DNA from 2 places in the Streptomyces sp. Pv4-95 genome. Region 1 is predicted to be linked to the other one. Evidence: riboswitches for the same ligand, from Rfam matches in the RefSeq annotation. Region 1 holds a riboswitch; the other holds the start of a gene.
The links. Region 1 has a riboswitch for cobalamin ahead of QOM21_RS35135 (energy-coupling factor ABC transporter permease). Riboswitches for the same ligand answer to the same signal wherever they lie in the genome.
Positions count from the first base shown of each region.

Region 2: linked by a shared signal. The riboswitch ahead of QOM21_RS25780 (prenyltransferase/squalene oxidase repeat-containing protein) and the one ahead of QOM21_RS35135 (energy-coupling factor ABC transporter permease) in region 1 are both predicted to bind cobalamin.

Region 1 covers NZ_CP127172.1:7,995,774-8,001,466, forward strand. Annotated here, with positions in the region: gene QOM21_RS35120 (energy-coupling factor ABC transporter ATP-binding protein) at 1-791, opposite strand, end outside; gene cbiQ (cobalt ECF transporter T component CbiQ) at 788-1,537, opposite strand; gene QOM21_RS35130 (energy-coupling factor ABC transporter substrate-binding protein) at 1,545-1,913, opposite strand; gene QOM21_RS35135 (energy-coupling factor ABC transporter permease) at 1,910-2,620, opposite strand; cobalamin riboswitch at 2,650-2,857, opposite strand; gene QOM21_RS35140 (FAD-dependent oxidoreductase) at 3,219-4,265, opposite strand; gene QOM21_RS35145 (TetR/AcrR family transcriptional regulator) at 4,365-4,973, shown strand; gene QOM21_RS35150 (hypothetical protein) at 5,105-5,611, shown strand; gene QOM21_RS35155 (proline iminopeptidase-family hydrolase) at 5,669-5,693, opposite strand, start outside.
Region 2 covers NZ_CP127172.1:5,884,493-5,890,185, forward strand. Annotated here, with positions in the region: gene QOM21_RS25775 (SCO2322 family protein) at 1-183, opposite strand, end outside; gene QOM21_RS25780 (prenyltransferase/squalene oxidase repeat-containing protein) at 183-1,502, opposite strand; cobalamin riboswitch at 1,681-1,862, opposite strand; gene QOM21_RS25785 (MBL fold metallo-hydrolase) at 1,999-3,141, opposite strand; gene QOM21_RS25790 (aldehyde dehydrogenase) at 3,407-4,858, shown strand; gene QOM21_RS25795 (ferredoxin) at 4,858-5,091, shown strand; gene QOM21_RS25800 (TetR family transcriptional regulator) at 5,064-5,693, opposite strand, start outside.

The DNA.
Region 1 (5,693 bases):
CCAGGCGTCGCGTCGTCCAACAGCCCGTGTGCGCGCAGCAGTTGGGCAGTCGCGATGCCCCACGGCAGCCGGAGACCGGCTGCCTGCAGCAGATCCGTGCGGGCCAGCATCGAGGGCGCGGGGCCGGCACGCACACCCGCCGGGGTGAGGAGCGCGGCGTCGTCTGCCCAGCGCAATGCCAGGTCCACGTCGTGGGTGGCCATCACCACGGTGGTGCCGCTGCTGCGAAGGGCGTCAAGGGCGGCGAGCAGCCGCTCCTGGCCGTCCGGGTCGAGTCCGGCCGTCGGCTCGTCGAGGATCAGCACCCGGGGCCGCATCGCGACCGCGCCCGCGATCGCGGTCCGTTTGCGCTGTCCGTAGGAGAGGAGGTGGGTGGGCCGGTCGGCCAGGGCGGTGATGTCCAGGGCGGCGAGCGCCTCGTCCACCCGGGCCCGCACCTCGCTGTCGGGCAGGCCGAGGTTCAGTGGTCCGAACGACACGTCCTGGGCCACCGACGCGGCGAACAACTGGTCGTCCGGGTCCTGCACCACCAGCTGGACGGTCGTACGCAACCGGGTCAGCCCCTTGCGGTCGTAGGTGACCGGGAGGCCCTCGACCGTCAACCGGCCGTCGCGCGGCCGCAGCCCGCCGCTGAGCAGCCGCATCAGGGTGGTCTTGCCGCTGCCGTTGCGGCCGAGCAGAGCGAGTGCACGGCCTTCGCACACATCGAAGTCGAGTCCCTTGAGCACGGTCGGGCCGTCCTCGTACGCGAAGGACGCGCCCCGCAGGGCTACCAGCGCGGTCTCGCTCATGACAGCGGCCTTTCCAGGACGAAGGTGAGGACGGCGAGCGCCACGAGCAGCACGACGCTGCCGGCCACGAACCGGGCGGAGACGCGGGCCTCGGGCACCAGGACGCGCAGGGTGCCGTCGTAGCCGCGCCCGGCGAGCCCGGTCTGCAGCCGTGCCGCCCGGTCGAAGGCGCGTACGAACGCGGTGGCGCCGAGGCCGGCGAGCGAACGCCAGGTGGCGGCCCGGGTGGTGTGCCCGAGCCGGGCCGCCTGGGCGTCGCGGATCCGGCGCACGGAATCGAGCAGCAGGAAGCTCATCCGGTACGTCACCAAGGCCACGTCCACCACCGGGGCGGGCACTCCCGCCTTGACCAGGCGGGGCAACAGATCGGACATCGGGGTGGTGAACGCGAACAGCAGGACGCCGAGCGACGCGGCCGAGGTGCGCAGCAGCAGCTGACCGGCGCGGACCGGCCCGCCGTCGGCCAGGGTCACGAAGCCCTCGGGCCCGCCGACCTGGATGAGCAGGGTGGCGGCACCGGTGACGCAGAAGCCCAGGGGCACCCGGTACGCGCGCCACAGACGACGGCCGGGTACGCCCGCCGGGCCCAGCAGCACGGTGAGTGCGGTGAGGAGGACCAGGGCGGCGCCGGGCCAGGGCGGCAGCGAGATCGCCAGCACGGTGAGCCCGAGCCCGAGCACGGCCTTGTCCACGGGGTGGCGGCGGCGCCAGCGACTGCTGTGCGCCGCCGCGTCGATCGGCAGCACGCGGTGGTCAGTCCCCTTGGGCTGCGGAGACTCCGGCGCCGCTCTCGGCGCCGTCGGCGTCCTGCTGGGCCTGCGCCCGCAGCTCGCCCTGGCGGCGGCCGCGCCGCAGACCGAAATAGTAGGCGAGGACGCCCGCGCCGATCGCGGCCTGGAGGGCGAACAGCGCCGACTCGATCTCGCCGGACGGCGGCTCGTACAGCGGAGAGAACCAGGGCTTGTAGTCGGGGTCGATCTCGGTGATCGCCGTCTCGGCCTGCGCGTCGGCGCCCGTGAAGGGCTCCTTCTTGTGGTCACCGAGTCCGAGGACCAGCGGCAGGACCGCCAGCGCGGCCACGAGCACCACCAGCAGGGTGTTGATCTTCGCGTTCCTGCTCATCGGGCCACCGCCTCGGTCTCGGTCTTCTCGGCCTTCGCCCGCTTGCCGGCGAGGAACACCCCGAGCCGGGTCAGGTCGCCCTTGCTGGACTGCACCAGGAGCCGCATGACGAGCACCGTCAGGAGCCCCTCGCTCACCGCGAGCGGGATCTGGGTGACCGCGAAGATGGTGCCGAACTTGCCGAGTGCGCCCAGGAATCCGCTGCCCGGGTCCGGGAAGGCGAGCGCCAGCTGCACGCTGGTGACGCAGTAGGTGGACAGGTCGGCGACGAAGGCTCCGAAGAACACCGCAACCATCAGCGGTACGTCGAAGCGGCGCAGCAGCCTGTAGACCGCGTATCCGGCCCAGGGTCCGACGATCGCCATCGAGAAGACGTTGGCGCCGAGCGTGGTCAGGCCGCCGTGGGCGAGCAGAAGTGCCTGGAACAGCAGGGTGATGGTGCCCAGCACCGCCATGATCGGCGGGCGGAACAGGATGGCGCCCAGCCCCGTCCCGGTGGGATGGGAGCAGCTCCCCGTCACCGAGGGCAGCTTCAGGGCGGACAGAACGAACGTGAAGGCACCGGACGCGCCGAGGAGCAGCGTGCTCTCGGGATGCGCCTTGACCTCACGGGTGAGTGACCGGACTCCGTGGACGACGAACGGCGCCGACGCGACGCCCCAGGCGACCGCGTGCGCCGGAGGCAGAAATCCCTCGGCTATGTGCATGGCTCAGCAGACCCTCTCCAGCACCTCGTGGATGGTTGAAGTGCCTTGGCCGGTCTCCTGGCTGACGGGTACCACCGCCCGGACTCCGCCTTCCCGGATCACAAGGACCCAGTGGCTGCCCGCGAGGGCTGGAGTCGGACTTCCCGATTCACAGTGGCGAGGGCCGCACCGGCATCACACCGGATTTCCCGTTCACCAAGGCGTGGTGACAGTAGTGCCAGGTCGGGTGCGGTGACAAGTAGAGCTGCCCAGGGCTCACCCCGTGCGCTCGCCACGCGCGGCGACTGCGTCTGCGGACACCGGCTGCCCTGAGAAGCAGCCCGGACGGCTTCGGTGGGGATTGCGCCTGTCCGACGGCCATCGCCGATCTGATGTCCCGTAGGACCACGGGTCCCGGGCGCTCCGTCCGCGCTCCCAGGGGAGGCAAGACCGTACTGCGGCTGACCGGGACAGGGCAAGGCGTCCGGCGAAGTGGGGAAGTCCGCTGCGGCGAGCCGTCACGCCGCTCGGTATCGCCGCCCCAGTCGCCCGCGCTCTCGGGTTCGTCGAACGCCCTCTGTGCGTGCGATGCGCGCGATCCGTACGGCCTCCTCGCCCATCAGCTCGGCAGCGTACGGACCAGCGCATCGCGCAGGCGGGTGCGCTCGGTGGCCATGAAGCGGTGCAGGTTACGTGAAGCGAAGGCGATCCGCTGAGCGCTGCGCCGGCGCTCCGCGTCGTAGCTGCGCAGGGCCGACCGCAGGCCGGCCTCGCCATGCGCGGCGACGGCCCGGGCGAGGGCCTCCGCGTCGAGGATCGCGGTGCACGCGCCCTGGCCCAGGTTGGGTGTCATGGCGTGCGCGGCGTCTCCGACCAGGGCGACCTTTCCGCGGTCGACGAAGGAGGGAAGGGCGGGGAACAGATGCCGCATCTCGTAGCGGATCCAGGTGGCCGGGTCGGTCTCGGCGAGTATCCGGGGGATGGGGTCGTGCCAGCCCTCGAAGAGTCGGCGCAGCTCCTGGGCGGTGGTGGCCTCGGGCACGGTGGCGTACCAGTTGGTTCGGCCGGGCTCGATGGGTGTCATGCCGAAGAACCGGCCGGTGCCCCAGGTTTCGCCGTGGAGTTCGCTCTCGAAGTCGGCCACGCCGATCCAGGCGACGGACCCGAGACGCCGGGGGCCGCAGCGCCGGCCGCCGGGACATGCGGCACGCACGGCACTGTGGATTCCGTCGGCGCCTACCACCAGGTCGGTGTCGGCCAGCAGAGCATCCACATCCCGGACGTTCTCGCCGAGCTTGAGCGGGACGTCCCCGAAAGCGCCCAACTCGGCCAGGAGTGCGTCGATCAAAGAGGGCCGGGAAATGAGAAGTTCGGGCCGGCCCGCTTTTCGCTCGATGCGCTCCAGCGGCAGACGCGCCATCACCTTCCCATGCGGGGTACGGATCCGGGCGCTCCGGTAGGGCACGGCCCGGGCGCGGAACGGCTCGCCCACCCCGAGGCGGTCGAGTGCGGCCTGCGCGGTGGGATGGATGCCGAAGGCGGTTCCGTAGCGCTCCAGCTCCGTCCGGCGCTCCAGAATCGTGACCGCCCAGCCGGCCCGGCGCAGCCCGAGCGCGGTCGCCAGGCCGCCCACCCCCGCCCCCACGACAACCGCCGTTCCGGTCATGCCGCCCCCTACGTCGCTTCGCATCCGATCGACTACCACATCTGTGGTACCACGGTTGGGGTAGTGTGGGCAAGGAGTCGAGGAGAGGGGCCTCAGGCAGTGAATCCGGACCGACGGGACCGCCTGCGGGATGCGGCCATGGGCGTACTGGCCGCCGCAGGTGGGCGAGGGCTGACGCACCGTGCGGTCGACGCGGCCGCGGACGTACCGCACGGCACGACCAAGAACTACTTCCCGACCCGGGACGCCCTCCTGCGCGCGGTGGCCGAGCGCTGCCTGGAGCAGTACCGCGACACCGCCGCACAGGTGGCCGCCGGTGCGCGGCCCACCGACCGCGAGGGGCTCGTCGCCATGTTCGGGGGCCTTCTCCGTAACGTCGCGGGTCCTGGCCGTCCCCGGCTTCTCGCCTACCTGGAGCTACAGGCCGAAGCGGCCCGCAAGCCCTGGCTTTCGACCGTCCTCGACCCCATCGCGACGTCGGACTTCGCCGGCTTGGAGGCGGCGCAGCGAACCGCCGGCCTGCCCGTCACCCCGCAGCGCGCCGCCGTCGTCACCCTCGCGATACACGGCGCCATCCCGCACCTCCTGGCCGATGGACCGGACACCCTGGCGGCCGCCGGCCTGGACGACCCCGACCGCTACGTCCGTGACCTCCTGGGGGCGGTTTACCCCGAGGACGGCAAGCGGCGACCGGTACACGGAACCTGATGAAGGTGTCTGACATGCGCTCACATCGAGGTGAATGCGTGGATCTCGCGTGCCTCAACCTCCCGGAATCGATCTCATGCGAGCATCCTTGATCCGGAGGCCGGGGCTATGGGCTCTGAGAAGATGACGCAATGTTCGATTTCGGCATTGGGGGCTACCAGCCGTCGTGGCTGAACGGCCGTAGTGAGGTCGTGGCGGAGCACGGGCCCCGCCTGGGTGCCCTTTCCCGCCGGACTCTGACAAGAGTCTGGATGGTCTGGGACCTGAGGGACGACGAATGGTTCAGTGACTGCCCGGTGCTGTTCGACTTCGATGGCGAGCAGATTGAGATCAATCATCAAAAGTTCGACGATCTCTCGCTCACCTGGAACATGATCGACCCCACCGGTCCGGTTCGGTGGCCCGGCTTCGCTCTGCAGTGGCGTTCCGAGCCTCTGCCCGAGTTGCAGGCTCTGCGAGGCCGTCGCCTCACGGGCGTGGAACTGCTCGAATGGCAGGCCAGGGACCTGGCCCAGGGAAATGTTGACGTCAGTTTCGTCTTCGGGACGGGCCGGGCAACGGTGTTCAACGCGCTCGATGAGAACGGGCTGACCTTCGACCCGCCCGGTCCGAATCAGCGGCCCCACGCGCTCCCCTGACACATCCGGCTTCCGGCGCGGGCTGGTCCGCGCGGGCGGGGCGCACACCGCTCGGTGTCAGGATGCCCGCGCTTCTGCTTCG
Region 2 (5,693 bases), 2.1 Mb from region 1:
GGTGGCCGGCCCCTCGGTCGCGTACGCCCAGGAGCCACCTGAGCCGCCCGTGCCACCGGAGCCGCCCGCCTTGCTGTTCCAGAAGGACCAGTAGCGGTACTCCTGTGCCTGGGCGGGCGTGGCGGCCAGACCGGTGACGCTGCCGGCCAGCAGGAGGGCGCAGGCGATACGGGGGAAGCGCATCAGAGGGAGTTCTTCTTCATGCGGCCGCTCAGCAGGAAGCCGATACCGGCGCCGATGGCGAGCCCGATGCCGACGATCCACCAGACGCTGATGCCGCTTCCGCCGTCCTCCTTGTCCTTCGCGTCGGCGTTCTTCCCCTGCCCGGCGGCCGGTGCGGGGCCGGTGGCGTTGAGGGCGGCCACCAGGTCGGTGCCGCCGAAGGCGCGCGGGTCGGCGCCCGTGGCGTGCGCGGCGAGCACCAGCTGGGCGTACGCCGCCGGGCCGTTCTGCTTCGCCCAGTCCGCCGCGTGCTGCTCCAGCCACTTCAGGGGCTTCTGCGCGGCCGTGCCGTGCGCCCCCGCGGCCAGCGCGAGGACGGTGTCGGCGGTGTTGCCGACGTCCGGCTGGTCCTCCGCGCCCGGCATCGCGGACAGCAGGTGCTGCCCGTTCGCGTCGAGCTGCGCGACGAGGTAGGCGTCCGCGCCCCTGGCCGCCGCCTTCCGGGCACCGGCGTCCGCGCTGCCGCGGTCGTCGCCGCCCTGGCCGTCCTTACCCTCGTCCTTGCAGGTCAGCGGGCGTATGGGGGCGTGGGAGTCGTTGCCCGCCGGCGCGACGACGAAGCCCTTGCCCAAGGCGCCCAGCGCGGCGGCAGCGGTGGCGTCGGCGTTCGGCGCCAGGACGCCGTCCTTGGGCTGGTAGGCGAAGGCACCGCGCTCCGCGGACTTCGCCGCACAGCTCAGCTGGAAGGTCAGCAGCGCGTCGTAGGGGGACTTGCCGCCCTTGCCCGACGTCACGGTGACCGGATCCGCGCCCGCCGCGGCGAGTGCGCCGATGACGACGGAGGTGGAGTTGGCGTCGCTGGGCGAGCCGGCCGTCGAGCCCCATCCGCCGTCCTTGTTCTGCACCGACCTCAGCCAGCCCAAGGCCTTCTTCACCGCGTCACCGTGCCCGCCGAGCGCGGCCAGGGCCTGCACCGCGGCGCCCGTCTGGTTGGTGTCCCGCATCGTCTTGGCGGCACACGGTTTCGCCGGGTCGGCCCGGAAGGCGGCGAACGATCCGTCGGCGCACTGCTGCCCGGTGAGCCAGTCGACCGCGGACGCCGCGGGCCGCAGGCCCACCGTGTCCTGCGCGAGCAGGGCGAGCGACTGCCGCCACACTCCGTCGTACTCCGGGGAGGCGGCGCCGTACAGGCCGGCGGGCAGTTTCGCGGGGGAGGGCGACGGGGCCGCCGGTGCGGCGGAGTCGGCGAACGCGGCCGGGGCGGCGGCCGTGCCCAGCACCGCCGCCGTGGCCAGGGCCACGGCGGCGCGGCGTGCCAGGACGGCGAAGGATGGAGCCATGGGGGCCAGGGGAGCCATGGGGTCGGTGCCTCTCGGGTCGGTTCGCAGCGGTGTACGCAGCCGCGCTCGGCCGGCCACCCGCGCGCCCGGTCGTCGGGTCCGCGCGGTGGCACCGGGCTCAGCTCCGTATACCTCGACGGTGCCGCGCACCGGCCGTCCGTGGGTGGGGCCGGGGCGGGAGCCTTGGTCGTGCGCCAGCGGGTGCTCCGGCTCGTACGGCCGTGCGAGCCGCGAGAGCGTCGCGGTGCGCGGGTGGGCCGTCCTCACGGTTGCGGGTCAGCGCCGGATTTTCACCGGCTTCCCCCGATAGGCACGGATGAAGTTGTCCCGCACACCTTAACCGGCGCCCGCAAGGGACTCGCTCGCACGTACGGATAGGGGCGGGCCCCGCAGCCCGGGGCGGGCCCCCGTGTGCGGGAGCCGGAGCGGGGCGCGGGGCCCTGCCCCGCTGCGGTCCCCGGTGACCGCGGGGCGCGGGCGGCTGCCCGGCGGGGATTCACACCGCTCGGTACGTCACCGGGTCGGAGCCGGGGACCGGCTCGGCGTGCCCGAGTTTCACCAGGCGGCGCAGGTGGGCCTCGGCTTCCGAGACGGCGATGTTGCGGGAGCCGTAGGGGATCTGCTCCCAGGGGCGGTTCCACTCCATCGCCACCGCGAGCTGCCAGGGCGTGAGGGGTTCGCGGAGCAGTGCTCTCAGTCCGGAGAGGCGCTCCTCGTGGTGGGTGAGGAGTTCCCGCACCCGCCCGTCCGCGTCGGCGAACGCGTGCTGATGGGCGGGCAGCACCTCGGCCGGGGCGAGTCTGCCGATCCGCTCCAGGGAGTCGAGGTAGTCGCCCAGCGGGTCGGTGACCGTGGCGTCGTCCGGGTCCTCGTACAGCCCGACGTGCGGGGTGATGCCGGGGAGGAGGTGGTCGCCGGAGAAGAGCCGGCCGAAGCCGGAGGCCCCACCGGCCGCGGCCCCGGCCGCCGTCCTCCCGGCCCCCGCACCCGTGCCCCGCAGGTAGCCGGCCCCCGCACCCCCGGCCCCCGCACCCCCGGCCCCCGCGCCCCGCCCCGGGTGCTCCTCCTCCAGGTGCAGGCAGACGTGTCCCGGGGTGTGCCCCGGCGTCCAGATCGCGCGCAGCCGGCGCCCCGGGAGGTCGAGCAGCTCACCGGGGGCGATGTCGCGGTCCGGCAGGGCGGGCCGCCGGTTGGGCAGTGACCGGGCGCCGCGTTTGGCGCGGGCCGCCCGCAGGGGCGCGAGGTGGTCCTCGGGCGCACCCGCCGTCGTGAGTTTGGCGGTCAGGTAGTCGAGCCACCGGCCCGGCTCCGCGTCGCGAGCGCGGCGGACCATGGCCGTGTCGGCGGCGTGCATCGCGATCCAGGCCCCGGACACCTCACGGACCTTGGCGGAGAGCCCGTGGTGGTCGGGGTGGTGATGGGTGATCAGGACGCCGTGCAGGTCGGTGAGGGCGAAGCCGCACGCCTCTACGCCGGCGGCAAGGGTGTCCCAGGAGTGCGGGTCGTCCCAGCCGGTGTCGATGAGTACCGGGCCGCGGTCGGTCTCCAGGAGGTGGACGAGGGTGTGGCCGAGCGGATTGTCCGGGATGGGGACGGCGATGCTCCACACCCCGCCCCTGTGGTCGGTCACCTGTGTCATCCCGGTCCCCTCTCGGTGTGGGCATGCCCGTTCACTATAACTAGAACGAGTTCCAGTGCGGCCTGAAGTGGGCTTTCCGGTGGTGGAGTTGAGGTGGTGGGGCGGTTTCGCGGTTGCTGGACGCGGGGTCGGCGGTGCGGTGATTGTGTGTGCGCCGTGGACTCCTGCAAAGGGAACTGGTATCAGTTTCTGATGCAGCGTCAGGTGTCGGCGGGGCGTGCACGCCCGCCGGCCGAGGGCGGCCAACCCGCGGGAGGCGGCAGCGATGAGCGACCTCGTCGAGCACGGAAAGCTCTACATAGGCGGTGAGTTGGTCGACCCGGCCGGCCGCGACACGATCGAGGTCGTCTCGCCGCACACCGAGCAGGTCATCGGCCGGGTGCCGCACGCCTCCCGGGCCGATGTCGACCGCGCGGTGGCCGCGGCCCGCACGTCCTTCGACTCCGGGGTCTGGGCGCAGGCCCCGCTGACGGAGCGGATCGCCGTGGTGACCCGCATCAAGGACGCCTTCGCCGCGCGCAGCGAGGAGATCGCCCGGGTCATCAGCTCGGAGAACGGCACTCCCGTCACCTCCGGTGTGATGGTGCAGTCGCTGGCGGCGATGCTGGTGTGGGACGCGGCCCTGGCCGTGGCCCGTGACTTCCCGTTCGAGGAGCGGCGGGCCGGCCTGCTGGGCCCGCTGCTGGTCCGCCGGGAGCCGGCCGGGGTGGTCGCGGCCGTCGTGCCGTGGAACGTCCCGCAGTTCACCGCCGCCGCCAAGCTCGCCCCGGCCCTGCTGGCCGGCTGCTCGGTGGTGTTGAAGGTGTCCCCCGAGACCCCGCTGGACGCCTACCTCCTCGCCGAGATCGTGACCGAGGCCGGGCTGCCGGAGGGCGTGCTGTCGATCCTGCCCGCGGACCGGGAGGTCAGCGAGTACCTGGTCGGGCACCCGGGCGTGGACAAGGTCTCGTTCACCGGGTCGGTGGCGGCGGGCAAGCGGGTCATGGAGGTCGCGGCCCGCAACCTCAGCCGCGTCACGCTGGAGCTGGGCGGCAAGTCCGCCGCGGTGATCCTGCCGGACGCGGACCTGGAGGCGGCGGTGGCCGGCATCGTGCCGTTCGCCTGGATGATCAACGGCCAGGCGTGTGTGGCCCAGACGCGGATCCTCGCGCCGCGCAGTCGCTACGACGAGATCGCCGAGCGGTTCACCGCGGCGGCCGGTGCGCTGACCGTCGGCGACCCGCTGGATCCGGCCACCGAACTCGGCCCGCTGGTCGCCCGGCGCCAGCAGCAGCGCTCGCTGGACTACATCGCGCTCGGCCAGCAGGAAGGTGCCAAGGTCCTGACCGGCGGCGGACGGCCCGAGGGGCAGCCGACGGGCTGGTACGTCGAGCCGACGCTCTTCGGCGAGGTCGCCAACTCCATGCGGATCGCCCGCGAGGAGATCTTCGGCCCGGTCATCTGCCTGCTGCCCTACGAGGACGAGGCCGAGGCGGTGCGGATCGCCAACGACTCGGATTACGGCCTCTCCGGCTCGGTGTGGACCGCCGACGTCGAGCGAGGCATCGACATCGCGCGGCAGGTGCGCACCGGCACGTACTCGGTCAACACCTTCAGCATCGACATGCTCGGCCCGTTCGGCGGCTACAAGAACTCCGGCATCGGGCGGGAGTTCGGGCCGGAGGGGTTCGGCGAGTATCTGGAGCACAAGATGATCCACCTGCCGGCGGGTGCCTGATGGGGGACCGCTGGCGGGTGGAGGTGGACCGGAGCGTGTGCATCGGGTCCGGGATGTGCGTCGGGGCGGCACCCGACGGCTTCCGTCTCGACTCCGCCCGGCAGTCGCATCCGGTGGCGCCGGAGGGGGACCCCGCCGAGAGCGTGCTGGCAGCGGCCGAGGGGTGCCCGGTCGAGGCGATCCTCATCACCGTGGCGGACAGCGGTCAGCCGGTCTTCCCGCCCGAGGAGTGAGCGGCCGTCCCCGAGCCGGACCCCGACTTCGCCCCGGGCCGCGGTCCCGGCTCCGGTGCGGTGATGTCGATCAGCCGGCAGACCGTCTCGATGTCGATCTTCACCTGGGCGATCGAGGCCCGCCCGGACAGCCAGGTGATCAGCGCCGAGTGCCAGGTGTGCTCGATGACCCGCACCGCGGACAACTGGTCGGGGGTGGCGGGCCCGTCCAGGTTCATCGCGTCCAGGATGATCGCGGTGGTCAGCCGGGAGACGGTGTCCACCTCGGGGCTGACGGAGCGGTCGGCGAAGGTCAGCGCGCGCACCATCGCGTCCGCGAGGTGCGGTTCGCGCTGGAGGGCTCGGAACGCCCGCATCAGGGTCTGGGCGACCCGTTTGCCCGGGTCCTCCTCCGACGGCGGGCGCTTGCGCAGCGTCTCGTGCATGTGCTGGAGCTGGTCCTGCATGGTCGCGACCAGCAGGTGCACCTTGGAGGGGAAGTAGCGGTAGAGGGTGCCGAGCGCGACGCCCGAGGACTCGGCGACCTCGCGCATCTGTACGGCGTCGAACCCGCCACGGCCGGCCAGCCGGGCGCTGGTGTGCAGGATGCGGCGGCGGCGGGC